Regions from separate parts of the Rossellomorea sp. FM04394 genome, predicted to be linked through region 1. Evidence: riboswitches for the same ligand, from Rfam matches in the RefSeq annotation. Region 1 holds a riboswitch; each other region holds the start of a gene.
The links. A riboswitch is a leader RNA that binds a small molecule or an ion and turns the genes downstream of it on or off. The one in region 1 is predicted to bind S-adenosylmethionine.

Region 1 (10,982 bases):
CAGCAAAACCTTTCATCTTTACACTGAGTGAATCAGCGGTTTCATTGTAATTCCCCTCTTCATCCGGAAGTCCTGCATTGGGATAACAGCTGACATAGGTAGTGGCCAGATTTGATAAGGAGCGAATATGATCGCGCATAAATTCAGGTCCGGTTGCGCAGTTCAGACCAACGACCAAAGGGTTTAAATGTTCTAGGGATAAATAAAATGCTTCGATTGTCTGCCCTGCCAGTGTAGTGCCCATCGGCTCAATGGTTCCGGATAACAAAATGGGGATCTCTTTTTTTCTGGATTCAAAGGCACTTCGAATTCCGAGGTTTGCTGCTTTTACATTTAAAGCATCCTGACTCGTTTCGAGCAGCAGTACATCGACTCCTCCATCGAGAAGTCCTTCTGCTTGAACACGATAGTTGTCTACTAACTCATCAAAGCTTATCCCTCCTGTTACGGATAGGGTTTTGGTAGTTGGACCTAGAGATCCTGCAACAAACCTGGGCCACTCGGAGGTTGAGACATCTCCTGCAGCTTTTTTGGCGATTTCAGCTGCTACTTTATTAATTTCATATGCTTTAGAGCCTAAATCATATTCGTCCAGTACAATGGGAGTTGCACCAAACGTATTCGTTTCAATCACGTCTGCCCCCGCTTTCAAATATTCAAGATGGATTTGATAGATCACCTCTGGCACTGTTAAAACCAGATTTTCATTACACCCTTCAAGCTCTTCTCCACCAAAATCCTCCGACGATAAATTCGCTTGTTGAAGCATCGTTCCCATTGCTCCATCGAGTACGAGTATTTTTTTCCTAAGCTGCTCTTCAAACAAAGTGATGGCCATAGGGAACCTCTCTTTCCGGTTTTGTTTTCTCTTGTATATGTTGAATCAATTCAATGCTCATATCATAACGTACAAAAGGTGTGATAAGGTAAATCCCATTAAACAGATCTATTGCTGTATCAAGTAAGTCTTTGGCTATCTCCATGCCAATTGCTCTTGTAATGACGGGATCACTTCCCGCTTCCTTCATTCTTTGTCTTGTTTCTTCTGGAACGTTGATTCCAGGTACTTCATGATGTAGAAACTCTGCATTTCTTGAGCTGATCAACGGCATGATCCCTATAAAGATCGGAACATCTAAATGCTTTGTAGCTTCATGTACTTGAATCAGCTGCTCTTTCCCAAAGATCGGTTGAGAAATGAAATAGTCAGCACCTGCTTTCTTTTTCTTTTCAAGCCTCTTTACGGAAGCGTCTAAATGACGGAAATTCGGATTGAAAGCTGCACCTACTGAAAACTGAGTCCGTTCCCGGAGTGATTTACCTGAAAAGGATATCCCCTCATTGTTCTGTTTAATCAATTCAATGAGTTCAAGGGAAGATAAATCATAAACGGATGCTGCCCCTGGAAAATCTCCAATCTTGGCCGGGTCACCCGTTATTGCTAATATATTGTGTATCCCTAACGTGTGTAAGCCCATTAAATGAGACTGAAGTCCAATCAGGTTTCGATCCCGGCAAGTGATGTGAACCAGAGGTGTAAGGTCAAACTTGGATCTGACCATGCTCCCAATGGCGTCATTACTTATCCTAGGCGACGCTAACGGATTGTCAGCAAGCGTAAGTGCATCAATTCCAGCTTCCTTTAATGCCTCAGCCCCTTGGAAGAAAAGCTTCGTGTCGAGATGCTTAGGTGGATCTAGTTCAACAATGATCGTTTTCTTTTCTCTTACCTGCTCATGCAGCAAGTTTCCCCTGACAGAAGGTGATGATAACTGAACAACCTTTTTCTTTTTCACCACTTTTTCTTTCACGGGCTCCCGGCTTTTTAACCTTGCAGCTACAGAACGAATGTGATCAGGTGTGGTTCCACAACAGCCACCAATGATTCTTGCACCTTGCAATCGCAATTCGTTGCTTATGTCCCCAAAGTAATCAGGCTCAGCAGAGTAATAGAATCTGCCTTCTTCATAGTTTGGCAGACTGGCATTGGGATAGACGGATAGAAACGCCCGTTTAGGTAATGGAACTTCCTCTAAGGAATTCACCATATGAAATGGCCCCATGCGACAATTGATGCCGACAACATCTGCTCCCAGTAATTCTAATTGTTGAAGGGCATCTCTTATTTCCATTCCATTTTGAAGAACTCCGGTTTCATGAAGGGAAACTTGAGCAATGATAGGAATGTCCGCTTCACGCTTTACAATGTTTAATACAGTTGTCAATTCCTCAAAATCGTAATAGGTTTCAAGTAAAATGCCGTCTACACCCTCTAGTAATAAACAGTATAGCTGTTCCCGGAAGCTTCTCTTGATTTCTTCCAGCGACACATTTTGTTTGATCGCCCTGATTCCCCCGATGGTACCCAGGATATAGGTGTTGTCACCTGCTGCTTTTCTTGCCAGACGAACGGCAGCTGTATTTATTTCCTTTACCGAATCCTCCAATCCGTATCTGGAAAGCTTTTGATAGTTGGCTCCATACGTATTGGTTTGAATGATATCTGCTCCTGCATCAATATACTCTTTATGGACTTTCAACACTTCATTGGGGTGGGATAGATTCAATTCTTCAAAGCATCTGTCCACTCCATATGAATACAAAAGTGTTCCGATCGCCCCATCAGCAATCAATATTCTCTCTTTCAGTGCTTCCAGCAATGGCTTCATGACGTTCCCTCCTTTTTTATAGATTTATCACGTTGTTTCTATTGATCTTTTGAATACTATCTAAACCGTTTTTAAGATCATTAATTAATTCATCCACGTTTTCAAGTCCTACTGATAATCGCAATAAACCATCTGTAATACCTCTTCTTTCCCTTTCCTCTTTTGGCATGGAAGCATGTGACATTCTTGAAGGATAGGATAAAATGGATTCCACTGCCCCAAGACTTACGGCGAATACGGGAATGTTTACATGTTGTATAAGTTGCTTCACTTCCTCTTCTCCTTTCAATCGGAAGGAAAGAACCGCACCTGGCCCCTCTGCCTGGCGAACTTGAATTTCACGACCGGGGTGATAGCTCAAGCCCGGGTAGTACACTTCTTCAACTTCCTTTCTCTTTTCTAGGAAGCTTGCAATCTTATATGCCGATTCAGAAGACTCCTTCAACCTTACGTGCAGTGTTTTCATTCCTCTTAAGAGCAGCCAGCAATCCTGGACCCCGAGGACCGCACCAAACGAATTCTGCAGGAAAGCAAGTTTCCCCGCAATCTCTTCATTCCCCGTTACCGCAAGCCCCGCTAAGACATCACTATGGCCGGCAAGAAACTTCGTGGCACTGTGGAGGACAACATCTACACCCAGACTGATCGGTCTTTGCAGCAGGGGAGTCATGAATGTATTATCGAGGAACGTTAAACATCCATTTGCCTTGGCAAGCTTAACGACTCCCTCAATATCCGTGATGTTCAGCAGCGGATTCGATGGTGTCTCCATATAGATCACTTTTGTATTGTGCTTGATTGAACAAGCCACTTCATGCAGGTCCTTCATGTTCACGAAGGAGTATTCTATATCAAACTTAGTGAGGACTTCCGTGATCATCGTGTAGGTCCCACCGTATACTTCTTCTGATACGAGAACGTGATCCCCGCTCGATAATAATAGAAAACTTGTTGAGATTGCCGCCATTCCGGATGAAAAGGCAAATCCCCTTACCCCTCCTTCGAGCTCAGCTATCGTTTCCTCGACGGTTTCCCTCGTTGGATTTCCCGATCGGCTGTAGTCATATGTTCCATACTGGTCGAAATCCTGTTGATGAAAAGTTGTTGCATGATGAATCGGCGTAGAGACCGCTCCTGTTTCTTCATCAAATCCGTGAGAATGAATGAGTGACGTCTGTAGTGAAAATGGTTTTTTACTCATACGTAAGCACCTCTTTTTCCAATTGATGAAAAACATTCTCCAAATCTGCTATCAGGTCATCAATAAATTCGATTCCTACAGAAAACCGCAGGAGTCTGTTGCAGATACCAAGCCTTTTTCGTTCTTCTTCAGGAATGTCTGCATGTGTCTGGGTTGCGGGATAGGTGATGAAGCTCTCAACCCCCCCTAAACTCTCAGCAAACGTAATCACTTTTAATTGGCGGAGAAAGGGTGCCACCCATTCTTCCTTTGCGATGCGAAAAGAGAGCATGCCGCCTTTCCCCGGATACAAAACGTCCGTTACACATTCATGCCCCTCAAGATAGTCGGCAAGTTTTCTTGCGTTTTTTTCATGCTGAGCCATTCTGAGACTAAGGGTTTTCATCCCTCTTAATAAGAGCCAACAATCAAAAGGTGCGAGAACCGCGCCGATTGAATTTTGAATGGTGTAGATTTTTTCCGCCAACTCCTCTGAGTTTACGACCACGACTCCCGCCAGCACGTCATTATGGCCCCCTAAGTATTTCGTCGCACTGTGAATGACAATGTCTGCTCCCTCAGTGAGAGGCTTTTGCAGCACAGGTGTATAGAAAGTATTATCGACAATTAAAAGCAATCCATTATGCTTTGCAATACCGGCAACCTCAGATATACTTGCTTCATTCATCAATGGATTGGTTGGCGTTTCAAGGAATATGGCTTTTGTTCTGTTAGAAGTTTGTTCTTCTATAGAGCCTGCATCACTTGTATCAACAAAATGAAATTTGATTCCGTATTGTGCTTCATACTGAACGAATAAACGGTAGCTTCCCCCATAAAGGTCTCTCGATACGATCAATTCATCCCCAGTCGAGAATAAGCCAAGGATTGCCTGAATCGCTGCCATCCCCGAACTGAAGGCAAATCCCCTGTGCCCCTCCTCTAATAGAGTAAGAGCTTCCTCTAAGGTGCCGCGTGTTGGATTTCCTGTTCTCGTGTAATCATATCCTGTCGATTGGCCAATCCCCTTATGTTCATAAGCAGTCGATAAATGAATGGGCAGGCTCACAGCACCCGTTGCAGGATCCTTCCGGTTCCCTGCCTGGACAAGCAAAGTATCAATATGTTTTTTCAACATTCTTCTCTCCTTTTCTCTCCCTGAAAACGAAAAGGGAAAAAACAAAAAAACCTTCTTATGAAAATAAGAAGGTTTTGTACGTTCGTTCTCCCTCTTATCGTCCAAGTTGACATCAACTTGCTGGAATTAGCACCATACCTGAATCTTGCGGCTGGTTGCTGAGGTGTCTTCGGGCCAGTCCCTCTACCTCTCTTGATAAGAAACAATATGAATTTGTGAAAAATAACTTTCCCATAACTTATAACAAAGGAAAAGAAAAGTCAATAAGAATTATGAATTATCTGAAAAACAAATCCCTCACGATGTTATATTTCAATCAATCTTAAATTCCTATTTTCCTTTTAATCTCTTTCATGAATGGGATCGTTTTTTCCCGCGCTTTTATTGCTCCCATTTGCAGTATGGAATCCAGCAAATGGGGATTTGCCATCAGTTCTTTATATTTGGATCGCGGTTCTTCAATGAATGAATTCATGACTCCAAAGAGTTCTTTTTTCGCTTCTCCCCAGCCTATTCCTCCTTGAAATCTCCCTCTCATTTCTTCAACTTGATCGGATGTTGCGAATTCTTTGTAGAGCGAAAATATGACGGACGATTCAGGATCCTTAGGCTCTTCGGGGGTTGAGGAATCTGTTTTGATTTTATTGATTAGTTTTTGCAGTTTTTTCGGTTCTTCAAATAAAGGAATCGTATTGTTATAGCTTTTACTCATTTTCCTTCCATCAAGTCCCGGTAGAACAGATGTTTCTTCCTGTATGATATACTCGGGAAGAACAAATGTTTCGCCATATTGCTTATTAAAGTTTTCTGCCAGGTCCCTGGCAATTTCAACATGCTGAATTTGGTCTTTTCCAACAGGAACCAGTTCAGTTTGAAATAGAAGGATATCCGCGGCCATCAATATCGGGTAGGTGAATAAGCCCATGTTGACCCCTGCATCTGCTTCTCTGCCGCTGTTTTGATTATCTTCGACCATTGATTTATACGCATGAGCGCGGTTCATTAATCCTTTCGGTGCAAAGCAAGCGAGAATCCAGCTCAATTCAAAGATTTCAGGTACATCGGATTGACGGTAGAAGATCGCTCGATCAGGATTCAACCCTAAGGCTAACCAGGCTGCTGTCACTCCATAGGACAGTTCTCTCATTTCATGCTGATCATGTATCTTCGTTAAACCATGATAATCCGCAACAAAATAAGCTGTGTTGTAGGATTCATTTTCTGCCAATCGTAATGCAGGTTTAATCGCACCGATATAATTCCCTAAATGAATACGCCCTGTTGGTTTGATACCCGTCAGAACTTGTTTTTTCATCATTATCTCCTCCCTTATATCATGAAAGAACACAAAAAGGGCTTCTCTTCCTTAAAAAAGGACGAGAAACCCGTGGTGCCACCTTCATTCGCTTACCTACCGTAAACGCGCTTTTCATGTACAGAAGTTCAGACTTCAATACACTGTCTCTTTTACCGGTGAGACCATCCGCCATAACCTACTGTTTTCAGCCTGGTAGCTCCAAAGCCCATTCAACGACCTTCCCACACTGATTTGCACCAACCATCAGCTCTCTGAAGTGTTTCGTTCGCCTACTTTTCTTTATCATTGCCGTTTCAAGTATTTACTTGTTTCCATTATTTTAATGCATCGGAAAATAATGGTCAATAGGTGTTTGCATAGGATTATATTTCTTTCGAGAAGAGGGGAAGGAAAAGCTTTATGCCTCTTTTATTAAAAGGAAGAAATTTCATATCGGCGATCAAGTGACTGGCATATCCGATTACACAAGCTTCGAATACTCCATCCATCATTAAGGAAGACTCAAGATAATGGGCAATCACTCCATAATAGATGATTCCAAGGACAGAGTGGGTGTAACTCCGATGTGGAACAAATGAAGCGATGATGATATATATCCCCAACAAAAATAACCACGTTTCATTCAATTGCCAACCGCATGCCGTTACGCCGACCCCGGTGATCATCAGCATCCTTCTCTGAGTGATGAAACTTGAGAGAATCATCATTCCGGCTCCATAACCAATCCCAAGCCACCGTTCTTTCCCTATACCTTCAAGATAGCTGTATACCATCATTAAAAAACCAATGATTTGTGCCACTGACCTGATCATTTTCGATGAAAGAGTAACCCTGTTACTAAGCTTTCCGTCAATATCCATATCAGGCATGAGTCCGGATACCCCGCCTATTGCAACGAGGGCTGCGGTTATATCCGGACCAGACCCAAATGAGTTGGCCACAATAAATCCTGTTGCTGCTCCTATTGCCATATGTGCTGTGCCGTTCAAGTGTGTCCTCCTACTCTCTTATCACAATATGTATGTACTAGATTACTATAATAGCCTTTATTATCCATACTGACTATGGGAAGTACGGATTAATTTCTAAAGATGAGCCGATATGCGCGAAATAATGTCAAGAAGATAGGACCTTTCATGAGGAACAAAGTGATGGTAACTCACCCTTTGCTTAACGAAGTCCTTTTTTCCTGCCTCATTTACAAGAAATCCTTCCACGTCGATTTCCGCTTTGGTTTGTTCAACTAGTGCATTAAAATCTTGAAGAGTCGAACGGTAAATACCGGACAATTCTTCTGACTGAAGTTGAAATTCGTCATATGCAACCGGCTTGGAATACAAGAACACGTGAGTTAGTTCCCGGTCGAACATATCCCGTTGAATTAACTCTCCTTTTACAATTCCCAATGATTGCAGTTCATCTATCGTAATAAGAAGCCCAAGCTCTTCATGAACTTCCCTTATACCATCCTCAACCTTCTCCTCCGATAAAATATGTCCAGCTGCGGTAATATCAAGTAAGCCGGGGAAATCCTTTTTCTTATCACTTCTCAGTTGGAAATAAATATAGGCCTCCCTACTACTCTTATCATAATGCGCAAGCCAGCAATGAAAAGTTTCATGCCAATATCCCTTTAGATGCACCTCAGAACGACTGGCTACTCCAAGCCTATTACCGTGTTTATCAAAGACGGCTAATTGTTCATTCTCCACCCTAATCCCTCTTTCATTTCATTTCTTCCAGATACTTTTTAACCTCCAAGAGATCTTTAACCACAATATCCGCTTCACGTAATTCTTTTTCCTGAGAAAAATCAAAGGCACAACCTATCGAAAGAAATTGATTTAACTCTGCTCCTTTGAAGTCAGACAATCTATCTCCAATCACAATCCCATGTGTAAGATTGTGATCTTCTTTGATTTTTCGAATCAATTCCCCTTTGTCATCTGATTGTATTTCCTGAATGCTGTAGCAGTCTAAAATCCATTGGTTCAAACGAAAGTACTTGACGATCGCCTTTAAATAATGAGGATATCCGTTGCTTGCCACAAAGACCGGAAACCCTCTCCCTGTTAAATAGGTTAATATTTCCTCCGAATGTGGATAGAGAGCTCCCTTTCCTTTCTGGATATTTTCAATCAACTTTTCTTGAAACACTTCATTCACTTTACCATGTATATGTAAGGGATGATGTGGTAAAAGTGTTTTCCACACAACAGAAAGAGGTACACCCATAATTTCTCTATATACTTCAAGAGGTGTATCCCCTTTCCACATTCCTTCATCTCTTAGTAGTTGAAAGGTATCATGAAGTGAAGCTTCAAGAATACGATTCGTTTGAAATAAAGTTCCATCCATGTCAAAAATCATTGCAGCTTTCATCCATATTCTCCTTTATTGCCTTTCGTACCTCAAAATGTTGGGCGTTTTATACTTAAGTCATTATCTTGCTTATTTGAAATAAGCCTTCTATAATCATATCAAATTCACAGCAGAATGAAAGCAACTGCGTTTATTGCCAGTAAGAATGTAGGACCGGTCATTATTTTATTCACACTATCACTAAAACATCGCAAAAAAACACACAAGAATGCTTCTCTTGTGTGTTTACTCCTTAAATCGGTGTATAGCTTGCTTTCTTTAAGATGCATTGGGAAGATAAAAGAGGACCGTCAACATCATGCCGATAACAGAAAAGATCACGATACTAACTGCTACTGACTTGTGAGACTTTGATACATGCTTCTTCTTTAACACGTTAAAAAACTTAAAAGCCAATAACGAAAGAATAAACAAAGATACAAACAAGAGCTCGCTCATGGACAATCCCTTTCTTCGGTAAGGTGTATTCTTATTAAGATATGAAATCACTTTACCATATTTTCTTATTCAATAAAAATATTTATTCTCAGAAATAATAATATATCCAATCAGGGGTTTTACGAAGCGCTTTTTCCCAGGCAGGGAGTTCATTAAAGGCCTTCATGGTCAGCTTCTTACTATCATTAATGTCATTCTGGATGAGTGATTCTAATTCCCCGGCAACTTTGGCATCGCGAATGATACAGTTGCTCTCATCATTTAAGTAGAAGCTTCGTGGATCCCAATTGGCTGTACCTATATCAGCCCATTTATGATCAATGATCAGCACTTTCCCGTGGAAAAATCCTTTTTCGTATAAATAGAGATCCACTCCGCTCTCCAACAAAGTTTTCTCTATTCTATAACTTGGCGGCTTCGTAAACCATGCATCGGTATTGTCCGGGACGAGAATCTTCACTTTCACCCCGCGCTTCACTGCTTTCTTTAAAGCTGATACAAGTTTCCCATTTGGTAAAAAGTATGGCGTTGTAATCGTGATGCTCTCTTCCGAACTGTTAATCCAGTTTACTGTCTTATCTACGATACTGTCGCCTGTCGAAAACAAGAAATGAACGCTGCTCTTTTCATTTTCACTTAAAGTAAGAGTAGGAGGCACGCTTTCCATACTCTCAGCTCCATCCTCGACCCAGTCCCTTTTAAACTGCTGTGCCACCTCAATCCCTGCCTCCCCCTCCAACCGTAAGTGATAGTCCCTCCAGTAACCTAGCTTCGGGTCTTTGCCTAAATATTCATCCCCCATATTGAATCCTCCAATATAGGCAATTCTTTGATCAATGGAAACGAGCCTGCGATGATTCCGATGATGGAGGGAATAGAAGATGTTCTTTAGGGATAGAGGCCTGCTTTTTACAAACTTCACCCCTCCTTCTTCCATCCTCTTTATACTTTCCTTTTTTATATCTGAACCCAGGTAGTCAACAGATAGACGAACATCTACACCTGCCTTGGCCTTTTCAATCAGTAAATCAAAAAACTCGTTGGAAATCTGATCGTCCCTGATAATGAAAAAATGAATCCAAACAAGCTCATCTGCTGTTTTAATATCTGCAAACATTTTTTTATATAAGTCATTCCCAGTATTGTAGACGTTGATTGCAGCTTTATGAGGAAGTGTTTCCGTCATTGGGTGAGTTCTCGCATAGTTTTTCACACCTTGTTTTACATCCCAGTGCATGATGAGGAATAAAATCACGATGCCTGCAGCCGTTATCAGGATTAATTTAAATCCTTTTTTCAGCAAGGGAACTCACCTCCTTTTTATGTAGTATTAGCTTTTGTTTAAGGGAAGAGACTATGCATCTCCTTTGAAAGTTTATATGGTTCCAAAGGTTATCTACAGAATTATCATGCTGCTTAAGCAGTTTTGCGTTAATTTTTGACAAAAAAAAAGCATTAACGAAATCGTTAATACTCTCAGTTTATTTTCTTATTGATTTTCAACATATTATAGATAAAACGTCCGCTCACAAATAGGAGACCACCTATAAATGAACCTAGCGTATTCATAATCCAATCATCAATATCCGTTGCTCTTCCTAATGGTAAATAATATTGGGCACATTCTATACCGAAGGAAAATAGTGCCCCAATAAACGTGACCATCAGTATAAGTTGTTTCGAATGTCTCATCCACCAAGCTATAAAAAAGGTTAATGGAATAAACAATAATATATTGGCCAGCAGGTTTCTGATGGGTACATCTAAATGATTTCGGTAAATTAAATTCAACTTAAGATTAGAAAATGGGTCGAAATTCACCGATCCCTCTGACACATTTCCACCTGTCAAAGGAGT
Region 2 (10,982 bases), 1.4 Mb from region 1:
GAGCCGGCACTTAGAGAAGGACTCCCTTTAAAGAGTGAGAATTGGGAGGAATATCTAAAGGCTGCCGTTTATGCTTTCAGATTGGCCACTTCATCTGTACAGAACCAAACCCAGGTCCATACCCATATGTGCTATTCGGATTTTGAAGATATTATAGATGCCATCAGTGATTTGGATGCTGATGTCATCTCAATTGAAACATCAAGAAGTCATGGGGAATTGATCCATGTTTTTGAAGATCATACGTATGACAAAGGTATAGGTCTTGGGGTATATGATATTCACAGTCCCCGGGTGCCGAAGCGTGAAGAATTAATCCGTAATATACATCGGGCTCTAGAAGTGCTGGATCCCGAATTATTCTGGGTCAACCCGGATTGTGGTTTGAAAACACGTGGGATCGATGAGACAGTTTTAGCGCTTAAGACCATGGTGGAAGCTGCGGATCAAGTGCGTGAAGAGGTGTTGCTTAAAAAGGAAAGATAATTGACGGGGAACGAAGAGATATAGGTCGCGTGTAGCTGTACCTTCCTTTGATCCACATTTTTAAGACGCAGGGCGCAGTTGAAAGGGATTGCGTCCTGTTCATAAGGAGAGAATAGAAAATGTCATACATAGCCATAGGAAGAATCATTCAAGTATTTAATGAACTTCACCCAAATCGTACCATCCTGTACCTGGTGAGTGATAGGGGGATGGATGAGTTCCCAAAAGGGAGGATTTCATTAAAAACCGCTTTAGAATGGCAGGCAAAAGAAAAGATATGTAATGTTTATGCTCCCAATTAAAAAACGAAAGGGAGAAAAAATAAGCTTCCCAAAATCCTTTAAATTGTGTTAACTTAATGTTATAAACAGTTTACATACACAAGGGGGATTTGAAAGTGAACGGAGAAAAACTAAGGGTGATCATTCACTGTGCCATCTTTGCTGCGATTACGGGGATTTTTGCTCAAATCGAGATTCCACTGCCACTCGTTCCAATCAGTGGGCAAACATTAGCAGTAGGAATTACGGCGACGATTCTTGGAAGCCGATATGGAGCGTTCGCCATGGTATGCTATGCAGCCCTGGGAGCAGTCGGTGTGCCTGTATTTGCGGGCTTCAGTGGAGGTGCACAGGTACTTGTCGGGCCTACGGGAGGCTATATTTTTGGCTTTATCGCAGCGGCTTTCTTTACAGGCTTCATTCTTGAAAAAACAAAATTCACCATTCCAATGGCGATGGTTGCCAATACAGTTGGGATGATGATTACATTGATCCTGGGTACCATTCAGTTGAAATTTGTTGCTGACCTTAGCTGGAGTCAGGCGATGGCAGCAGGTGTTTATCCATTTATCGTAGTTGGACTTATTAAAGCGTTCCTTGCAAGCTGGATTGGAATTACCGTTAGACAACGTTTGGTTCAGGCGCGGTTGATCGGGAATCGGAAAGTAGCAGCATAGTGAAAAAGTTGACTCTTTGTTGGGAGTCAACTTTTTTATTACTAAAATTTATACATAGACCAATATCCTATATCCTTGAATCCAATACGCTTATAAATTTTCCCTGCTTCAGGATTATCATAGAATAAGCATAATTCTTTTCCTTCTTCTAATACGTCCCGACAGAGCTTCGTCATGCATTCCGTCGCGTATCCTTTTTTCTTGTACTCCGGATGGGTACAAACAGCGACAATCATCGCAGACATACTGTTTTCAGCGGTTGTAGAGGCGGAAGAAACAAATTTACCGTCTTCTTCTACGTAATAGCTTCTGGAAACTCCGGCTTCCATGCTATGTTTTCTTTTTTCTACGCAAAAATCCCCGCCGCTGAACTCAGGAATGCTGTTCAACAGATCCACAAGTTTAGGAATATCAGTGAGGGTAGCCTCTTTCACTTTTGGGAGGTCTTGTCGATCCATTGATTCGGTGTTGTCGCATTTCGCATAATACATATGTCTTTTTGATTTAATTTCTCTGGATAAAAAGGGTTCAACCTCAGTGACGATCCGTCTTAAACCTGAAACGATGCTGTAGTCTTCATGTCCATTAATGATAGCGGCGAATCCTTCAGCATCAAATTCAGCCATTGAAAACGGAATGAAATTTTCACGGTACTTAAGAAGAATTCCTCTTAAATTTCCTTCCTCATCGAAGTCGCCCCAGATCTTCTGGAAATCCTGTTCATACCCAAAGGCTTCAATGTCCCCGATAATAAACAAATTCTCAGCCGGCTGCCGATGAATGAGCTGCTGGCAAATATCATGATCCTCTTCTGTAAGCTGTCTGATCATTTTAATTCCCCTTCGTGAATTTTAATCATTATCATACCAAAATTAGAAATATTTAGTAAAGTATTATTTTTAGGAAAATTTAAATGACAGCAAGAATGTTTTGCATAAATTCAGTTGGACTAACAGAAGTTACTAATAGCTGCATAATTTTTAATGGAAATACCATGTATGGTTTTAAATGGACCGAAATAGGGAATCTTAGCATCAATCACAGTTATTAGGAGGGAAAACTCATGCTTTGGACCATTATTGGAATTCTTTTAGTCCTTTGGTTGCTTGGATTGATTTTTAAAATCGGGGGAGCCATCATCCATATCTTACTCGTTATTGCCATTGTAGTATTTTTATTTAACAGAATCACCGGTCGAAAAAAAGGATTATAACCATAACAAAGGTCCGTCCCTCAACAATGAGGGACGGACCTTTGTATATAGACTACTTAACGGATGGGCCGCCTTTTAGTTCGATTTCAGATGGTACGTTTGAGAATTTCTTGAAGTTCTCGTTGAATTTATGGGCAAGTTCTTTTGCTTTCACTTCATAGGCTGCTTCATTGGACCATGTTCTTTTTGGTTGAAGCACTTCGTCCGGAACACCAGGAACGTGAACAGGGATGTTCAGACCAAAGATGTCGTCCGTTTCTGTTTCAACGTGAGTCAGTTCGCCTTCAAGGGCTGCTTGAACCATGGCACGAGTGTAAGATAACTTCATGCGGTTACCAACACCGTATTCTCCACCAGTCCACCCGGTGTTCACAAGGAATACCTGTGCACTGTGCTCATCGATTTTCTTACCAAGCATCTCGGCATAGCGGGTTGCAGGAAGTGGCAGGAATGGTGAGCCAAAGCATGTTGAGAATGTTGCTTGTGGTGAAGTGATCCCTCGCTCCGTACCTGCAAGCTTGGATGTATATCCGCTTAAGAAGTGGTACATTGCTTGTTCTTTCGTCAGTTTGCTGATTGGAGGTAATACCCCGAATGCATCTGCCGTTAAGAATACGATTGTATTTGGATGTCCTGCAACACTTGGTTCAACGATGTTCTCCATCGCTTGAAGAGGGTATGCAGCACGCGTGTTTTCAGTTAATGTGTTATCCTCATAATCCGGGATGCGGGAATTGTCATCAAGGACAACATTTTCAAGGACAGAACCGAAACGGATGGCATCGAAGATCTGTGGCTCTTTTTCACGTGTAAGGCCGATACATTTCGCATAGCAGCCGCCTTCGATATTGAAAACACCGTTCGGAGACCAACCGTGTTCATCATCTCCGATTAAACGGCGGTTAGGGTCTGCGGATAAAGTCGTTTTTCCAGTTCCGGATAAACCGAAGAACAATGCCACATCGCCTTCACGTCCCACGTTTGAAGAGCAGTGCATGGAAAGGATATCGGATTCAGGGAGCACATAGTTCATGACAGAGAAGATCGATTTCTTCATTTCACCTGCATATTCAGTACCACCAATCAGGACAATTCTTCTTTCGAATGATACAATGATAAATGTTTCAGAATGAGTTCCGTCAACTTCGGGATCCGCCTTGAAGTTCGGAGCAGAAACGATTGTGAATTCTGATTGGTGACCCTTTAGCTCTTCTTCTGTTGGGCGAATGAATAATTGATGAGCGAAAAGATTATGCCAGGCAAATTCGTTGATCACCTGAATCGGCAGTCTATGTTTTGAGTCGGCACCTGCGAACCCTTTGAAAGAAAATACTTCTTCTTTTTCTTTTAAGTAATTGATCACTTTCGTATATAGTTTATCGAATGATTCAGATGAGATGGGTTGATTGACAGATCCCCACTCAATCTTATCCTTCGTGGATGGTTCTTCAACTATAAATTTATCCTTAGGAGAGCGTCCTGTGTATTTACCAGTTTCTGCTCTGACTGCACCTGATGATGTTAAAACGCCTTCATTACGTTGAAGGACTTTTTCAACTAGTTGGGAAACAGATAATTGTTCCTGAATGTTTTGACCGTTAAGTAATTCTGTTAATTCATTAGACATGCTCACTGAATTCATTAGAACCCTTCCTTTATATAAATTTATTTAATGGCATCGCTTACTTCTCAAAAATAGTATAACACAATCAAGCTATTAGTCTATACTATTTATTTAATTTTATAATGTGTCTCCATTTTGTCACATTTTTCGTCCAAATACAGCTTGTTTCTTCTTATATATATGAAGAAAAAATCTAAATGTTTAGCCTCATTACCCCATTAGGTTATTTTAATCGAGAAAAATGGTTGGAAGTCTTAAAAAGAGGCTAAAAGATTGGTTAAACCTGTCACTCGAAAAAAAGTTGACACCTCTAGTCCTAAACGTTATCATTGTTCCTTGAACGGATACTCTTATCCTGAGCTGGTGGAGGGAGCAGACCCTATGAAACCCAGCAACCTGCTAAATAGTGAATGGATCGCATTTCTTGAAACGATCCGATTAAGCGAAGGTGCTAAACTGAGGCAAGGTCTATGAACCTTGAACGATAAGAGAGAAAAGGCGCGGCTATGATCTGAAACCTTTCCTCTATTGCTTTAATCATGAGGAAGGGTTTTTTCTGTTTATAGTGGATCAAATGCACATAATTCATGATTTTTTTATAAAAAAACCATGTTTACTTCATACTACTTAGGGAATGAGTACCGTATCTGTTTAATGTTTTGTTAGATCAGAGTCTAACAAATAGCTTAAGGAGGAACCTTGATGTCAACTAAACGTCGTCTGTTTACATCTGAGTCCGTAACCGAAGGACATCCAGATAAAATTTGTGACCAAATTTCTGATTCAATTCTTGATGCAATTCTTACCAATGATCCGAATGCCCGTGTGGCATGTGAAACGTCTGTTACAACGGGTCTTGTTCTTGTTGCAGGTGAAATTACAACAAGTACGTATGTCGATATTCCAAAAATCGTTCGCGAAACGATCCGTGAAATCGGCTACACTCGTGCGAAATACGGCTTTGATGCTGAAACATGTGCAGTACTTACATCCATCGATGAGCAATCTGCTGATATCGCTCAGGGTGTAGACCAGGCACTTGAAGCCCGTGAAGGTCAAATGACGGATGAAGAAATCGATGCAATCGGTGCAGGTGACCAAGGGCTAATGTTTGGATTCGCTTGTAATGAAACGAAAGAGCTTATGCCTCTTCCGATTTCCCTTGCACACAAAATCTCCCGTCGCCTGACTGAAGTTCGTAAAGAAGAAATCCTTCCTTACCTTCGTCCGGATGGAAAGACGCAAGTAACCGTTGAATACGATGAAAACGATAAGCCGGTCCGTATCGACACGATCGTTATCTCTACTCAACATCACCCTGAAGTGACGCTTGAGCAAATCCAGCGCAACTTGAAAGAATATGTCATCGACCCGGTTGTACCGAAAGAACTGATCGATGGAGAGACGAAATATTTCATCAACCCGACAGGCCGTTTCGTTATCGGTGGACCACAAGGTGATGCAGGACTTACAGGACGTAAAATCATCGTTGACACTTACGGCGGATACGCTCGTCACGGTGGTGGTGCATTCTCCGGTAAGGATGCAACGAAAGTGGACCGTTCAGCGGCTTATGCAGCACGTTACGTAGCGAAGAACATTGTGGCAGCGGGACTTGCTGAAAAATGTGAAGTTCAATTAGCGTATGCAATCGGTGTTGCTCAACCGGTATCGATTTCAATCGACACATTCGGAACGGGTAAAGTATCAGAAGACGTATTGATTGATGTTGTCCGCAACAACTTTGACCTGCGCCCTGCAGGAATCATCAAAATGTTGGACCTTCGTCGTCCGATTTACAAGCAAACAGCTGCTTACGGACACTTTGGCCGTAACGATCTTGATCTTCCTTGGGAGCGTACAAACAAAGCTGAAGCATTAAAAGCAGAAGCATTAAGCGAATAAGAGAAGATATAGATAGAAAAGACCAACACTTATCAGGGTGTTGGTCTTTTTTTTCGATAGGGGTTGGCGGTGGGGGAGTTTATTTTATTGCGTGGAATGGCAGATATACTCCGACTTTGCTAGATATATTCTGAAAACGGTAGATAAATCTGAAACGGGGACCTTCATACAAGAAAATCTTCCATGAGTATTCTCAGGAAGGATGGGGTATCCCAAGTATATAAGAAGTTAAAATGGTTTGATGCTCTTATAATATTGTCCTTTTTCCGCGTATTCCCTGGAAATGCGCTTCATCTCGCTAATATCATGTTCGTTCAGCTCTCTTACCACTTTTGCTGGCCGACCGAATGCCAGTGTATTGGGAGGTATGACTTTTCCTTGTGGAACAAGGCTTCCTGCCCCGATAAAGGCTCCTTCTCCAATTTCAGCATTATCGAGAATGATCGATCCCATGCCGATTAACGCTTTTTTTCGGATTTTGCAGCTATGTAGAATCACCCCATGGCCGACGGTTACTTCATCTTCAAGAATAAGAGGGTTATTTGGACTCTGATGGAGTATGGAATTATCCTGTATATTTACTTTATTACCGATTTTCGTTGGAGCGACATCCCCTCTTATAACGGTGTTAAACCAAATACTGGACTCTTCACCGATCTCCACATCCCCAGAGATGGTCACATAATCAGCAATGTAAGCCGAGTGAGAGATGACTGGTTTTTTATCATAATACGGATAGAGCATTTTTTACTACCCCTTTCAATAATATTTACTATAATAAATGGTAGCAGAATTCAATCAATTAGAGAACTATAAAGGAGGATTTGCCATGTGGAAATGGGAAACAGATCAAGAAGCAAAAGCAGTCATCGTCATCATCCATGGAGCAATGGAACATCATGGCAGGTACGGTTGGCTCATTGAAATGTGGCGTGCAGCAGGCTTCCATGTCATAATGGGGGATTTACCGGGTCAAGGTATGACCTCAAGAAGTAAAAGAGGACATATCGATTCCTTTGATGAATATATAGTGGAAGTGAAAGATTGGGTACAGGCGGCTTATCAATTTGAATTACCTGTATTTATGATTGGTCATAGTATGGGGGGGCTTGTCGCCGTCCGCATGCTTCAGGAATCCCATGTGAAACTGGCAGGTGTAATATTGTCCTCACCTTGTTTAGGCTTGGTTACTACGCCTTCTAAACCTATCGAGCTTTTGTCCTACGGGTTAAATAAAATTGCTCCTATGGTTAAATTCCCATCAGGGTTAACAATCGATATGGCAACGAGAAATGCAGATGTCCGTGAAATCGACAGCAATGATTCACTTTATATCACCAAAGTGTCTGTACGCTGGTACCGGGAACTGGCGCATGCGATAAAATTAGCTTTTGTTAATCTTGATAAGATGCCTGACGTTCCATTACTTGTCCTACAGGCCGGTGACGACAAAATCGTGGATAAAAGAGCAGTGAAGAAGTGGTTCAACGAACTGTCTTTATCTGAAATGCATTACAAAGAATGGCCGAAATGCTATCATGAAATCTATAATGAACCAGAACGAGAAGATATATTTGAGTACTCCAAAAATTTCATTGAAAGTCGCTTGAAAGCGTTAGGTTACATTTTGTAAAAGAGGTGGTAAAGGTGTCCATTCCAAGTGATCCCTTTTCGTTAATGACAAGAGTATACCGAAATGTTTTTCCGATTGTTCATAAAGAGTTAGATGAGTGGAAGAGGCGTGCAGAAGCGATCCCCAACCAAGAATTGAGAAACCAGGCCCTTTCAAGTATTGAGCATAAAACGTTTCACTGTGAAGGTGGATCGATTTTATCACTTTTGGCACTGGATAAAAAACAGGATACAATCCGATTTATCGTCGCTTATCAAACGATAAGTGATTATTTAGATAATCTGTGTGATCGAAGTGTTTCTCTTGATCCAGAGGATTTTACCCTTCTTCATCAATCCATGAAGGATGCCTTGACAGTGGACGCTGTGCCTGTCAATTACTATGCATTAAGAGCAGATCAGGATGACGGGGGGTATCTCAGGGATCTGGTGCTTACCTGTCAATCCGTTCTTGCAAATCTAAGTCATTACGGCAGCATCAAGGGTGATCTGCTCGAATTGTGTGAATACTATTGTGATCTGCAGATACATAAACACGTGAAGAAAGAGGAGAGAGTGGAAAGGCTTCAGAATTGGTTTGAAACACACCGGTCGAACCTCCCTGAAATGAATTGGTACGAGTTTTCCGCCTGCTCAGGTTCGACCCTCGGTATATTCTGTTTAGTATCATACGCCTGTCGCAGCGATTTTCAGCCGTCCTACACAGAGAAAATAAAAAGCGGATACTTTCCGTATATTCAGGGCTTACATATTCTTCTCGACTACTTCATCGACCAAGATGAGGACCTCGAGGGAGGAGACTTAAACTTTTGTTTCTATTATGAGGACGATGAGCACTTAAAAGGTCGACTCCTTCATTTCTTGCAAAAAGCAGATGAACATACCCATGAGCTGCCGCACGCTCACTTCCATCGTTTGATCAACAAAGGACTCATTGGCGTTTACCTGTCAGACGAAAAGGCAAGCAAACAAGAAAAAGTACAATCCTTCTCCAAAGAATTCATCGGACAAGCCGGCTGGATCACGAGATTCTTCTACATCAACGGCAAAATCTACCGCAAATGGAAAAAACGCAAAAAAACATCCTGAATAAGAGGGACGGACCTTTGACACCAGTGTCGAAGGTCCGTCCCTTTTTTTGTCTATTCCATCAAACTTAAGTCGTATGAGTAATTACTAAATTCGACCTTTAATACCATATTTATACAAAAAAGTATTCGTTGATTTTCATCAGATCGCGACAATTTACCCATCCGTTCATTCGTGGAATTTCATACTATTTATCTAAAAAACTATTATTTCGTAATACTAAATAACTAATATATTCTGAAAATATTTACTTTTCAGAATAATGGAGTATATTTTAATTAGTGTAAAAATTTAGTACAGAAAAAAGAGGGGGAATACTGTTTGAAATCACGTAAAGTATTAACAATGGCCATGGCTGCGGCATTAAGTGTAGGGGCATTTGCTGTACCTGCATCAGCTGCAACCACAGTGCCTGAAAATGTGTTAGCAAAGCCAACGGTGAAACACGAACATAAGCATGGAGGGCCTTTCGATTTAGGCATTGCGAATGACGAACGCCTGATTGAAATGTTGAAAAAAGACGGAAAAATCAAACAAAATGCGACACCTGCTGAGGCTGAAAAAGCACTGCAGAAGTTCTTGAAAGCGAAAGCGGATTCTGCGGAAAAAGAAGCAGGAGAATTACATGAAAATGAAGCTTCTGAAAAAGTGAAGCTTCAAGAACAAATGAAAAACAATGATTTGACGAATGGAAAAGGAAATAAATTGGGACAAGCCAAAAAGAATTCACCGGAGTCTGTGAAAGAAGAAGCGTATGACGGTGAAATGCGTACGGATAAGGTATTGGTACTTTTAGTTGATTATCCGGACAGAAAGCATAATAAAATGAAACCTGAAGAAACGGATATGTATTACGAAGGTGAAGATGCTTATTCACGTGAGCACTATCAGGATATGTTGTTTGGTACAGGTGGATGGACAGGCCCAGACGGTAAAAACTATGTTTCCATGAAGCAATATTATGAACAGCAGTCGGGTGGAAGCTATTCTGTTGAAGGTGAAGTTGCCGGTTGGTATACAGCAAGTAAGCCTGCCGCTGAGTATGGTGGCAACTATCCTACTGAAGACGGTAGCGATGTCAATGCACGCGGCCTTGTAAAAGAAGCCTTAGCAAAAGCTGCGGCAGATCCAACCGTAAACATTGCTGATTATGACCAATGGGATCGTTACGACCTTGACGGAGATGGTAATTACCTTGAGGCAGACGGTCTGGTTGACCACTTAATGGTGATTCACTCTGGTGTGGGTGAAGAAGCTGGTGGAGGAGATTTAGGATCTGACGCCATTTGGTCTCATCGCTGGAATCTTGGCGGGGTTCATGCTCTTCCAGGAACTGAAGCAACTGTTCCTTATTGGGGCGGGGCAATGGCTGCTTATGACTACACAATCGAACCTGAAGACGGTGCTGTCGGAGTCATGGCCCATGAATTCGGTCATGATTTAGGTCTTCCGGATGAATACGATACTCAGTACACTGGTGCAGGAGAACCGGTCAGCTACTGGTCCATCATGTCAAGCGGAAGTTGGGCCGGGGATATTCCTGGGACTCAGCCTACCGGATTCAGTCCTTACATGAAGGAAATGCTTCAAGGATCAGCAGTTGTTGATAATGAAGGGACGAAAGGTAACTGGTTAACTGGATCTGAAATCAATTTAGAGGACGTTACTAATGAAGGAACAGTAGCATTACTTGACGAAGCAAACACAAAAGGAACAAACAACGACGTAGTGAAAGTTAATCTTCCACAAAAAGAAACAGTCATCAATGAGCCGGCTAGCGGTGAGTATGAGTATTTCTCTGGAAGTGCTGATGATTTGCACAATTATTTATCGACTACTGTGGATTTAACAAATGCTACATCTGCTGAGTTCAATTTTAAAGCTTGGTATGACATTGAAACGGACTGGGATTACGCTTATGTAACGGTTAACGGAGAGCCGGTAGCGAGTGACATAACTACTAATACTAACCCTCATGACTCTAATCTTGGGAATGGTATCACTGGTTCTTCTAACGGATGGATTGACGCTTCCTTTGATCTTTCGGCTTATGCTGGTCAAGAAGTTGAAGTTGC
Region 3 (10,982 bases), 1.8 Mb from region 1:
CCATCTTCCAGCCGTTTCTTCCTGAGGACGCATGGACTGGCGTAGCGGCACTTGCTGGAAGCTGGATTGGCGGGAGTGCCAATATGGCAGCCATGATTGAAGCTACTGGTACACCGAAAGAAATTCTTTCGCCTATTATTGTCGTTGATACCGTTGTCGGATATAGCTGGATGGGAATCATGATTGCCCTGGCAGGTTTCCAGCATAAATTCGATAAATGGAATAAAGCGGACAACTCGATCATCCGTAAGGTGAATGAGGATATGGGAGAAATCCAACGTAAAAATGCCAAGCCTATCGAGGTTCCCTACCTTGCTGCCATTATTGGTTTAGGATTCGGAGTCGCTTACGTTGTAAGAAAGTTCTCAGAAACGTTACCGGTCTCAAATGTACTCTCTGCCGGAACGTGGACGATTATGATCATTTCGGCGGTCGGGATCATCTTCTCCTTTACTAAAATCCGCACCCTGGAGAACTACGGTGCAAGTAAAATTGGATACGCAGGAATTTATCTATTGCTTGCAACAATTGGAGCAAAAGCCGACCTTGCTTATGTATGGGATTCTCCTCAATACGTCGCAATGGGGATTGTATGGTTAGCCATTCATGTGATGATTATTTTCTTAGTGGCACGCCTTCTACGGGCCCCTCTATTCTTCGTAGCTGTAGGATCTCAAGGAAACATCGGCGGAACAAGCTCGGCTCCTGTTGTAGCCTCTGTATTCCAGCCTTCTCTTGCTCCTGTAGGACTATTGATGGGAATACTGGGCAACGTAGTGGGAACTTACGCTGCCGTCGCCTGCGCCTGGATTGCCGAATGGGTAAGCAGGACACTTTAACCAATATAAAACGGATCACTGATCATCAGCAGTGATCCGTTTTTTTGCATTTCACCTCAAGTTCGTCCGTCTTCCCCAAATAAAAAATATGATTCGAAAAGACCGAAATATATTATTTCAGAATAATTTATCTAACTCTACTTTAGACCCACCCCATTGAAAAATCCCTTAATTATTATGACAAAATAGTTCGCCCTCCTAAATACCTAATTGGTAATATTTTAATATTCAGATAATAACTTGACTTTTATTTTAAATTTTCAGATAATATTAGACGTAACCGACACAAATTTCTGAGGGGGTTATCATGGATATTTTAAACAATTTAGTCACGGAAGCAAATTCAATATTATGGGGGTATGTTTTAATAGGCGTACTCCTCATTTTAGGATTATACTTCACTATCGGATCTAAATTCGTTCAAATTCGCCACTTTGGTGAAATGCTTCGATTATTAGGAGATAAAGATGTGGTCGAGGCGGAAGGGGAAAAGCAAATATCATCCCTGCAAGCATTCTTTATTGGAGCAGGTACTCGAATTGGTACAGGTAATTTAGCAGGAGTAGCCATTGCCTTAGCAATTGGAGGACCTGGAGCGGTCTTCTGGATGTGGCTTGTCGCCATTCTGGGAGGAGCCAGCGCCTTTGTCGAAAGTACACTGGCCCAGATTTACAAAGAAAAGGATAAGGTTGGATTTAAAGGCGGCCCCGGCTACTATATGAAGAAACAACTGGGCAAGCCCTGGATGAGTTCGATCTTTGCTGTCACCATCATCCTTTCCTTTGGGACAACCTTTAACGCGGTTCAAAGTAACACCATCGCAACAGCTTTTAGTAATTCATTCGGAATCAATACGTTTGTTATCGGTATTGTGTTAGCCGGTTTGACTGCACTCATCATCTTCGGGGGCGTTAAACGTATAGCGACCTTTTCTTCCATCATTGTTCCAATCATGGCGGTCTTCTATATTGTATTAGCCTTATTTGTAGTCATTACGAATATTACGGAAATGCCGGGAGTCATCGCACTTATTTTCAAAAGTGCATTTGGATTTGAACAAGTGGTTGGTGGCGGAATTGGAGCCGCGATTATGAACGGTGTAAAACGAGGACTATTCTCTAATGAAGCTGGTATGGGTAGTGCGCCGAATGCTGCCGCTACAGCATCTGTTTCTCACCCGGTCAAACAAGGGTTCATTCAAGCACTTGGTGTATTCTTTGATACGCTGCTCGTTTGTTCTGCAACCGCGTTTATCATCTTAACTTCAGATGCGTACGGTTCCGGACTGACAGGTATCGAGCTATCTCAAGCAGCCATGTCTGAGCACTTTAACTCATGGGCTGGTATTTTCTTAGCGATTGCGATATTCACCTTCGCCTTTAGTTCCATCATTGGAAGCTATTATTACGGGGAAGCCAATCTTCCATTCATCAATAAGAGTAAGACCGGACTTCTGATATATCGCTTCATTGCTTTAGGTATGGTGATATTCGGTTCTGTTGCAAGCCTTGATATTGTTTGGAGCTTGGCAGACTTCTCCATGGCATTAATGGCCCTTACCAACTTGATTGCCATCGGTATTTTAGCACCAATTGCCTTTAAAGCATTGGATAACTATATGACGCAGCGTCGACAAGGGCTGGACCCGACCTTCTATGCAGATGATATTCCTGGTTTAAAAGGTGTCGAAAGCTGGCCTACACGTGGACGGGAAATGAATAAAAAAGCTGTGAACGATTAAAGATTCCTACCGAACAGAGCAGGCTGACAGTCTGCTCTGTTTTTCTTTGTCATTTTTTTCTATTCCATTCTCAGGTATACTACTTATAGAAAGCTAGTTAAAGGAGCCTTACATACTATGAGTATCCTATCTACTCTTCTAGGGGTTTTATTTGTTCTTAACTTAGTTCTCGCGGGCGTCATCATTTTCCTGGAGCGGAAAGATGCCGGTGCGACCTGGGCCTGGCTTATGGTCCTGTTTTTCATTCCCCTCCTCGGCTTTATACTTTATTTAATCTTTGGACAAAACTTAAGCAGACAGCGATTATTCGACTGGGAAGATATGAAGAAAATAGGCATTGATGATTTAATTCAAAAGCAAGTACATTCCTTGAGAGAACACCGATTCCCTTTTAAAAATGAAACGTCCTCCAGATATCAGGACCTTATTTATATGCATCTCCTGAATAATGAAGCTCTTTTGACCCAGGATAACGAAGTACAGTTGTTCACTCATGGGGAGGACAAATTTGAGTCCTTATTAGAAGACATGGAATCAGCACAGGATCATATACATCTTCAATATTATATCTTTAAGAAAGACGACTTAGGTAAGCGAATCCTGGAGAAGCTTACTGAGAAAGCCAAACAAGGCGTAAAGATCCGCGTTTTATATGATGAAATGGGCTCGCGGCGCACAAGAAGAGGATTCTTTAAAGAACTTCTTGCTGCAGGCGGTGAAGTAGCCGTGTTTTTCCCTTCGAAAATCCCCTTTATCAATCTCCGCCTAAACTATCGTAACCACCGAAAGCTGGTGATTATCGATGGGAAAGTAGGGTATGTAGGCGGCTTTAATATTGGGGATGAATATTTGGGCTTGAATCCTAAGTTCGGTTATTGGCGGGATACTCACCTGCGGATTGTCGGGAGCTCAACACTTGCCATGCAGACACGGTTTATTCTGGATTGGAATCAAGCCAGCCGTTCGAAGAAGATTGCCTACGATTTACGATACTTCCCGCAGTCTTCCTTTTCCGGCCATGTCGGAGTCCAGATTGTGACATGCGGTCCCGACTCTGAATGGGAGCAGATAAAAAATGGATATATTAAGATGATTTCTTCAGCGAAGAGGTCCATTTATATTCAAACCCCCTATTTCATCCCGGACGTGAGCCTGTTGGATTCATTAAGGATTGCCGCGCTTACGGGAGTGGATGTACGCATTATGATTCCAAACAAGCCTGACCACTTATTTGTCTACTGGGCGACTTATTCCTATATCGGGGAATTACTTAAGGCAGGAGTGAGGATATATATTTATGAGAATGGCTTTATTCATGCCAAAACCATCGTAGTGGATGACACCATTTCTTCTGTCGGTACAGCCAATATCGATGTTCGAAGCTTTCGCCTCAACTTTGAAGTCAATGCCTTTTTATATGACCAAACTCTCTCTGAAAATCTCAGTGCTGTGTTTATAAACGATATTGAAAAGAGTAGAGAATTGACACTGGACGGATATAATGAAAGACCTTTAATGATTAAACTGAAGGAGTCGATTTCAAGGCTCCTGTCCCCTATCTTATAGAAGTAGTATTTGGACATTGCCATGAGTAGGTTGATAAAGGCATAATAGAGGGTATAATGCGTCAAATCAGAGAGGGATGAAATCATGAGTGTACATAAAGACATTTCAAAACATTCTAGTAAACAAAATCAACTGGTTCAACAGTTTATGCTATTGGATGAACGTAGAGAAAAAGAGATCGACGAAGCTGTCCAGCTTTGTTTAGCTGAACAACCGTTTACAACGGATAAGATTAATCAGGTGACCAATGAAATCAACGCCCTTGCCCGTCAAGGTGTCGTGCCCCAAAGAAAGCTTGTCACCACTCAAATGGTTGAGGAATATGTAAATAGTAAATTAAAATAAAAAAGATCCTAAGACGTCTTAAGCCATGCTGATGGTGAAGGCGTGTTGGGATCTTTTTCTTTGCAGAGGGGGCTTAGGCTTTTAATGCGCTATTCCACCCATCATATACAAATACAGGTTGTGAATCATTTTCAGCTCTTTCAATGACGACATAGTTTTTATGTGCCACAACGGTTTGATCGTCTGGTAAATCCAGCTTTTTTGCCACATCTTTATCCATTTTGACGATGACCGTGTTTTCTCTAAGAGTGGTCACCACACCATTGATGACATTCTTCTTTCTTTTAAATTGGACGGTATCTCCAAGGTTGGCATTATCTTTTGAGTAGACGAATGTATTCTCCATTTTAAAATCCCCTTTTCTATAGATTAGACGCTATTTTTATTGGTATTTTAGAAATTTATAACTATTAATCGATGCATTTAAGAGATTACTTTTTAAATATCTTATCCTACTTGTACCACAATTCAAGATGATCAAAACCTTTTCATATTACTTTTTTGAAGACCGTTGCCGTTCGTCTTTTGGATAATTCATTCTGTTGAACGGTCGGTTACCATGACTTTGAATACATACGCTTTGTCTGCTTCCAGGATTCCTCCTGAAGGCTTACCCATCTCATCAAGGGTTAACCCTGAAATTTGACCGTCTTCGGTTCCTGCAATAGCATACAAATATAGGGGCTGACCTTTCTCTAAGGTGGTTTTTTTTGAAAGAAAACTGCCAAAGGTATATCCACTAGGTCCGAAATCATTCACCATGGTAAACGTTCCACCTTCACTGCCATGTATAAACTTGAACTTTTCCTCATCTGAAGTAAATCCAAAGGATAAGAGAGACTGCTTGAATAGGTACTCCACTTGATTAGAAGAAAAAGGATCGTTCTCCACAAGTTTTCCATTTTCATATACCTCAAGCGTCTTTTGCAGATCATCACCTTCTCCGAGATTTCCGTCCATCTCAAAATATTGAATATCCTGAATCCCTGTGAACATAATCAGCTCTTTTTCTTTTGCATTTACTTCATAAGGTTCAATCGTGAGTACTGTCTTGCTTGATCGGTCTTTTTGAAATGTCTGCTCGGGTGTACATGCTGTAAGTAAAAGGACTATCCCTATTATGAAAACCCATTTGATCCTCATTATGTCATCACCCACAAAATAGTTTGCTTCTATATATTATTATACGCCGGTATAGGTAAATCCTTCCTTTATTATAATTTATTTAAATTTTCTAACAAATAGAAAAGACGTCTAAGAGAGAGACTCTCATTAGACGCCTGGAAATAATAAATTAATAGGCAAGTGCATTCTTCTTCTCTTCTTTCATGAGAACGAAGCAAAGGAAAATACCTAATAGGGATAAGACTGCGAAGAATAAGTACACCGTGTAAATGGAATACGTTTCATAGATAAAACCACCGACAAAGGTACTGAACCAATTCCCCAACCCGTTTCCGATTGCTGAATACACGGTAACGGCTGTTGCTGTAATATGGGAAGGCGTGATTTCTTTAATGTAGCGCAATCCGGCCGGAATGAATAGCCCTATGGCCAGACCTTGCATAACCGCCGATGAATAAACCAGCCAAAGACTGGGCTCTGTAAAGTAAAAGAGCCAACGGAGCATGGACGCAGCACCCGCTAACGCTGCAACTGTTAAAAGTCCGAACCGATCAATCCATCCCCCGGCAATCCTCATAAAGGGCACTTCTGATAAGACAGCGATTAAAAACGCAAGACCGATTCCGGCATACGTCCCCCCAGAATCCTCAACAAATAAGCCGAAGTAAACATTATTGGCCAGGTTTGGACCGAATACTAAGAAGGTTACAGCTAAGAAAATGAGGAATTTCTTCATTGTAAATAATTCTTTCATCCCTGCTTTTAAATCAAGCTTTGCTGCCGCTCTCTCTTTAGGAAACCGAAAGGAAAGGAATCCTGATAATACTAGACAGATAAAGAAAGAGTAAAAGATGATGGTGGGACCGATGAAACCTTCCGAAAGTTTCCCCATCATAAAGACAGCAATCCCGAAGCCCAATGAACCGAACAGACGGATATTACCGTAGTTATACCGGACTTTACTTGTATACTTCAAGCTGATACTATCTGATACAGGAATGATTGCACTTTGAAAAATCGCGACTAGAATGGCCACTAGAAGCAGGCCATAGTAAAAGTCCATAAACAAGTAACCGAGTGCAAAGATTCCCGCCACTAAAGAGGTTAAACCAAGAACCACGGTAGGACGATTAGTTGTGTCACTGACCATTCCCCAAATAGGCTGGAAGAAAATCATCATGATGGGACCTACAGACATGATCGTTCCAATCTGATAACCATTTAACCCTACGCTTTCGCTCAAATACACACTGAGTAAGGGATATAAACTACCTACACCGAAGAACGTTAATAAATAGAATCCTTGCAAGGTAAAAATTTGATTTCGTACATTTCTTTCCACTACCGTATCCCCCAAGATGTTTTTGTCTTCCTTATAGTAGACCTTGAACGTTCAATTGTCCATGAGTTTATGCCTTATTATGGATAAAGTCATGTTTTTCAAAGCTCTTTCCGGCGTTCTCGTCTTATGCTTGTCGGGACTGAACGAGCCGCCTTCGCTTTTGGTTCATCCAGCTGTGGCGGCTAGTCCCTCGAGGTCATAACCCAAGAACGCCAAAAAGGCAAAAGGCGCCTTTCCGGCGTTCTCGTCTTATGCTTGTCGGGACTGAACGAGCCGCCTTCGCTTTTGGTTCAGAAAAATTTCCCGTTTGACTTTTTTGAATAAACCCTTTAAAGTATGGAAGTATATTTTAAATCAACTAAATACGATATTCTTCTTATCCAGAGAGACGGAGGGACTGGCCCTGCGATGTCTCGGCAGCGGACTCATATTGAGTGCTGTGCCACATCCAGCAAGCGAAATGCTTGAAAGATAAGGGGAGTGTTTCGTTCTATTGAAACCTCTTCTTATTTTGGAAGGGGTTTTTTGTATGTTAGTAAATTGAACGATGACAAAGGAGTGTTAGGAATGAATCAAGAAAGAGGAAATCTATTGGCATTACTGCCTTTAATCATATTTGTTTCTCTGTTCCTTGGAGCAGGCATCATTTCAGGAGACTTTTATGCCTTTCCTGTATTAGTATCAATTATCATTGCATCCGTTGTAGGTCTGTTGATGAACCGAAAAGAGACGTTAACGGCTAAGGTTGAGCGTTTCGCTAAAGGAGCCGGTCATCCTGATATCATGATCATGGTCTTTATCTTCCTTTTAGCAGGGGCTTTTTCAGGAGTAGCTGAAAAGATGGGCGCCGTTGATTCAACCGTGAATTTTGCCCTTTCCGTGCTGCCTGGTAACTTGATCATTGTGGGATTATTCATTATCGCTGCTTTCATTTCGTTATCGATGGGAACATCCATGGGGACGATCGCAGCACTCGCGCCAATCGGTGTCGGGATTAGTTCAGGGACAGATATTTCTATGCCCCTTGCCATGGCAACGGTCATTGGAGGTGCGATGTTCGGAGATAACTTATCATTTATTTCTGATACAACTATTGCAGCTGTTCGTACACAGAAAACGGAAATGAAAGATAAATTCAAAGTCAACTTCTTTATTGTATTACCTGCTGCCATCGTCACAATAGTGATTCTCCTTTTTCTTACTATGGGGAATCAGTCGACTGTCGGAGCGGAAAGCTTTAATTGGATCAAAATTCTGCCTTACCTTGGAGTTATCATCGGTGCTCTTGCAGGATTAAATGTGTTTGTCGTTTTGTTAGGCGGAATTGTTTTAGCTGGAATCATTGGATTCATTGATGGAAGCTTTACCCCAGCCAGTTATTTCGGGAGTGTAGCCGATGGGATGACTGGCATGGCAGAGATTGTCATCCTTTCTGTGCTGATAGGCGGAGTTGTCGAACTCATTCGCCATAACGGCGGAATTCAGGCTTTACTTTATCACGCCACTCGCAAAATCAAGTCTCCTCAGGGAGCACAGCTTGCTACAGCAGGATTAGTAAGTTCTACTAATCTTTGCACAGCAAACAACACGATCTCAATCATCATTGCTGGCCCGCTTGCTAAAACGATCAGTGAGAACTATGGCGTTGATGCCCGTAAATCAGCCAGTATCCTTGATATTTTCTCTTGTTCCGTTCAAGGATTGATTCCTTACGGAGCACAGGCTCTGTTAGTGGCTGAAGTTGCAGGCATATCACCGATCAGCATCATTCCATATGCTTTCTACCCTGTCCTGATTGCTGTTTGCGGACTTATTGCCATTCGATTTGCACTTCCTAAATTCACTCGCAAATCAGCACCTGATGCAAATCCGGTTCGATCTTAATAAATGAGAGTAGAGAGACAAATCCTTTGAGGTTTGTCTCTTTTTTTGATACTCTCTTTTCGCAAAGATTGTTGCTTTTTAACATAAGCACTGTTAAGGCTCTGTCAATTAGTGAGTGCTGGATGGTGAGGGGAACTGCTCCGCTTGCAGCTAGCGTTCGGCCGAGCCTCCTCAGCTTAGCCGAACGGGGTCTCGGCACGCCCGTACTTCCGCAGGAGTCTGCGCAGTTCCCCTCACCATCTTTTACAGTTTTTTTGTGACAGAGCTTCAAACTGTGCTAGAAAACAAAATTACTTAAAAGATACTTCCTTAAGAGAGACAATCTCTCCTTAACTTAAATGAGATTGTTTGCTAGAAAGCTTCTTTTAATTGTTTTCGATTAAGGATTCATGCTCAGAAAGTTGATTGGAGCGGAAGGATGCTCGACTCCTGCGGGAATAGCTGGACAGGTGAGACCCCGGAGGCGCAGCCGAGGAGGCTCACCGCCAGCCCCGCGGAAAGCGAGCATCCTGGAGCGGAAATCAACTAGTACTTTCTCTTCTATAATAACAACAAACTTTACGAAATGAGCTTTTTGATAAGAAAAAAGCAGATCCCCTTACAGGAATCTGCTCTCTTTTTATAATAAATCATTTACATGATAAAGCTTGCCACTTTCAAGTTCGCTTTCTGTCACAAGCTTAACCAGCGCATCTGCCACGGTATTTGTTTCACGGAGCATTCCTTCCTCTTTATAGCGCTGAAAGGATTCGACATCGGCAAAGGCTTCTTTCGAGGATGAACGGATTTCCCCTTGCATGTCCGTATCCATCACACCAGGGCTGAAGGCAATCACTTGATGTCGGCTATGCTTTTTAGAAAGCTCTAAGCTTACGGTTTCTGTCAGCATGTTCACTCCCGCCTTGGTTGCGCAGTACGTACTCCAGCCATATACAGGGCGACTTCCTGCTCCAGAGCTGATATTGATCATGATCATCTTCGATTCAGAACCACGGGCTGCTTTTATCATCTCATTGGTTGCGATCATGGGAGATAGTAAATTCACATGCACACTCGTTTCAAGAGCTTGGTTTTCTACTTCACCAGAAGGGTTGATTGGTGTCACCACACCGGCATTTTGGACAACGTACACTCTTTCAGGTTTATATCCAAATACCTTTTTACCAGCTTCACGGAAGACCGCTTCTGTTTCTCCTGATTTTGCAAGATCGCACGGTAAGAAATCATACGATACCTCTTTATCCCCGGCAAGCTTTCGCAGTCTTTCATTATCTGATCGCGAAACATTGATCAGCCCTATGCCCTTTTCGATAAAAAGCTTGGCAATCGACTCTCCCAAGCCTCTTGTTGCTCCTGTCACAATTGCATAATCCATATCGACTCATCTCCTTCTCACCTTCTGATTATAAGGGAGAGTCCTCTTTTTACAAAAAAATAAGCATTGGTTTAATATAACATTTACAATTGAGATCAAATTCTTCCGCTTAAGGAAGCTCCACGACAAAGAACGACTTTATCGCAGAGCCATTAGGGATTTACTCTGATTTATTATTTTTCTGAATCACCTTTAAACCTGTTCCCATGTCGGAAGCAAGTATATAGTTCCGGTTAGCAAATACGCCCCATACAAATGAGTTTTCCGGTACATATCTTCCGATCTCTTCTGGCTTTGAAGGATCGGAGATATCAACCGCTCTTACTCCTCCAGCATAGTGGGAAAGGTAGAGGGTGTTCCCTACTACTTTAGGATCATGAACTGTGTTTGCAAATGTAACCCCATCCTCGACATTGTCGACTAAATCCGTTTTGAAATCACTTAATAATTTAGGGTTGGACCTATCTTTAATATCAAAGATTCTCGTATACCCGTATGACTCTTCATACCCTTCTCTTTTAGGAGCATAGACCTCTCTCGTCTCAATAAGCACGGTTCCCCCTTTCGCTACTTGGGCAGAGTGGGCAGACCCTTGTTGTAGTGAAGCAAATTCAGTACGTCCTAAGTACTCAGGATTGTCCGGGTCGCTTATGTCCAGCATGATTGTCCCTAAATCCCAAAATGACAGGAATGCGGTTTGTGCATTCTCATCCGTCATGACACTATGGTTGAAAACAGGACGGACCTTGCCGTCGGGTGCATTCC

Region 2: linked by a shared signal. The riboswitch ahead of metK (methionine adenosyltransferase) and the one ahead of ACCB35_RS10150 (methionine biosynthesis PLP-dependent protein) in region 1 are both predicted to bind S-adenosylmethionine.
Region 3: linked by a shared signal. The riboswitch ahead of ACCB35_RS01120 (Na+/H+ antiporter NhaC family protein) and the one ahead of ACCB35_RS10150 (methionine biosynthesis PLP-dependent protein) in region 1 are both predicted to bind S-adenosylmethionine.

Annotation. Positions count from the first base shown of each region.
Region 1 covers NZ_CP168654.1:2,028,905-2,039,886, reverse strand. The annotation lists gene metH (methionine synthase) at 1-838, opposite strand, end outside; gene ACCB35_RS10160 (bifunctional homocysteine S-methyltransferase/methylenetetrahydrofolate reductase) at 819-2,669, opposite strand; gene metC (cystathionine beta-lyase) at 2,686-3,870, opposite strand; gene ACCB35_RS10150 (methionine biosynthesis PLP-dependent protein) at 3,863-4,987, opposite strand; SAM riboswitch class I at 5,079-5,189, opposite strand; gene ACCB35_RS10145 (tryptophan--tRNA ligase) at 5,310-6,302, opposite strand; T-box leader at 6,357-6,600, opposite strand; gene ACCB35_RS10140 (metal-dependent hydrolase) at 6,668-7,294, opposite strand; gene ACCB35_RS10135 (NUDIX domain-containing protein) at 7,391-8,017, opposite strand; gene ACCB35_RS10130 (HAD hydrolase-like protein) at 8,031-8,687, opposite strand; gene ACCB35_RS10125 (hypothetical protein) at 8,946-9,101, opposite strand; gene ACCB35_RS10120 (phosphatidylserine/phosphatidylglycerophosphate/cardiolipin synthase family protein) at 9,214-10,428, opposite strand; gene ACCB35_RS10115 (VanZ family protein) at 10,602-10,982, opposite strand, start outside.
Region 2 covers NZ_CP168654.1:3,474,091-3,485,072, reverse strand. The annotation lists gene metE (5-methyltetrahydropteroyltriglutamate--homocysteine S-methyltransferase) at 1-486, shown strand, start outside; gene ACCB35_RS17525 (hypothetical protein) at 606-788, shown strand; gene ACCB35_RS17520 (biotin transporter BioY) at 878-1,444, shown strand; gene ACCB35_RS17515 (GNAT family N-acetyltransferase) at 1,486-2,274, opposite strand; gene ACCB35_RS17510 (lmo0937 family membrane protein) at 2,508-2,657, shown strand; gene pckA (phosphoenolpyruvate carboxykinase (ATP)) at 2,710-4,299, opposite strand; SAM riboswitch class I at 4,629-4,772, shown strand; gene metK (methionine adenosyltransferase) at 4,984-6,186, shown strand; gene ACCB35_RS17495 (gamma carbonic anhydrase family protein) at 6,415-6,930, opposite strand; gene ACCB35_RS17490 (lysophospholipase) at 7,016-7,819, shown strand; gene ACCB35_RS17485 (tetraprenyl-beta-curcumene synthase family protein) at 7,834-8,907, shown strand; gene ACCB35_RS17480 (immune inhibitor A domain-containing protein) at 9,259-10,982, shown strand, end outside.
Region 3 covers NZ_CP168654.1:200,263-211,244, reverse strand. The annotation lists gene ACCB35_RS01155 (DUF819 domain-containing protein) at 1-839, shown strand, start outside; gene ACCB35_RS01150 (alanine/glycine:cation symporter family protein) at 1,147-2,580, shown strand; gene cls (cardiolipin synthase) at 2,698-4,146, shown strand; gene ACCB35_RS01140 (DUF2533 family protein) at 4,231-4,491, shown strand; gene ACCB35_RS01135 (DUF2187 family protein) at 4,565-4,837, opposite strand; gene ACCB35_RS01130 (hypothetical protein) at 5,026-5,634, opposite strand; gene ACCB35_RS01125 (MFS transporter) at 5,786-6,958, opposite strand; SAM riboswitch class I at 7,332-7,436, shown strand; gene ACCB35_RS01120 (Na+/H+ antiporter NhaC family protein) at 7,526-8,842, shown strand; gene ACCB35_RS01115 ((S)-benzoin forming benzil reductase) at 9,462-10,217, opposite strand; gene ACCB35_RS01110 (LVIVD repeat-containing protein) at 10,378-10,982, opposite strand, start outside.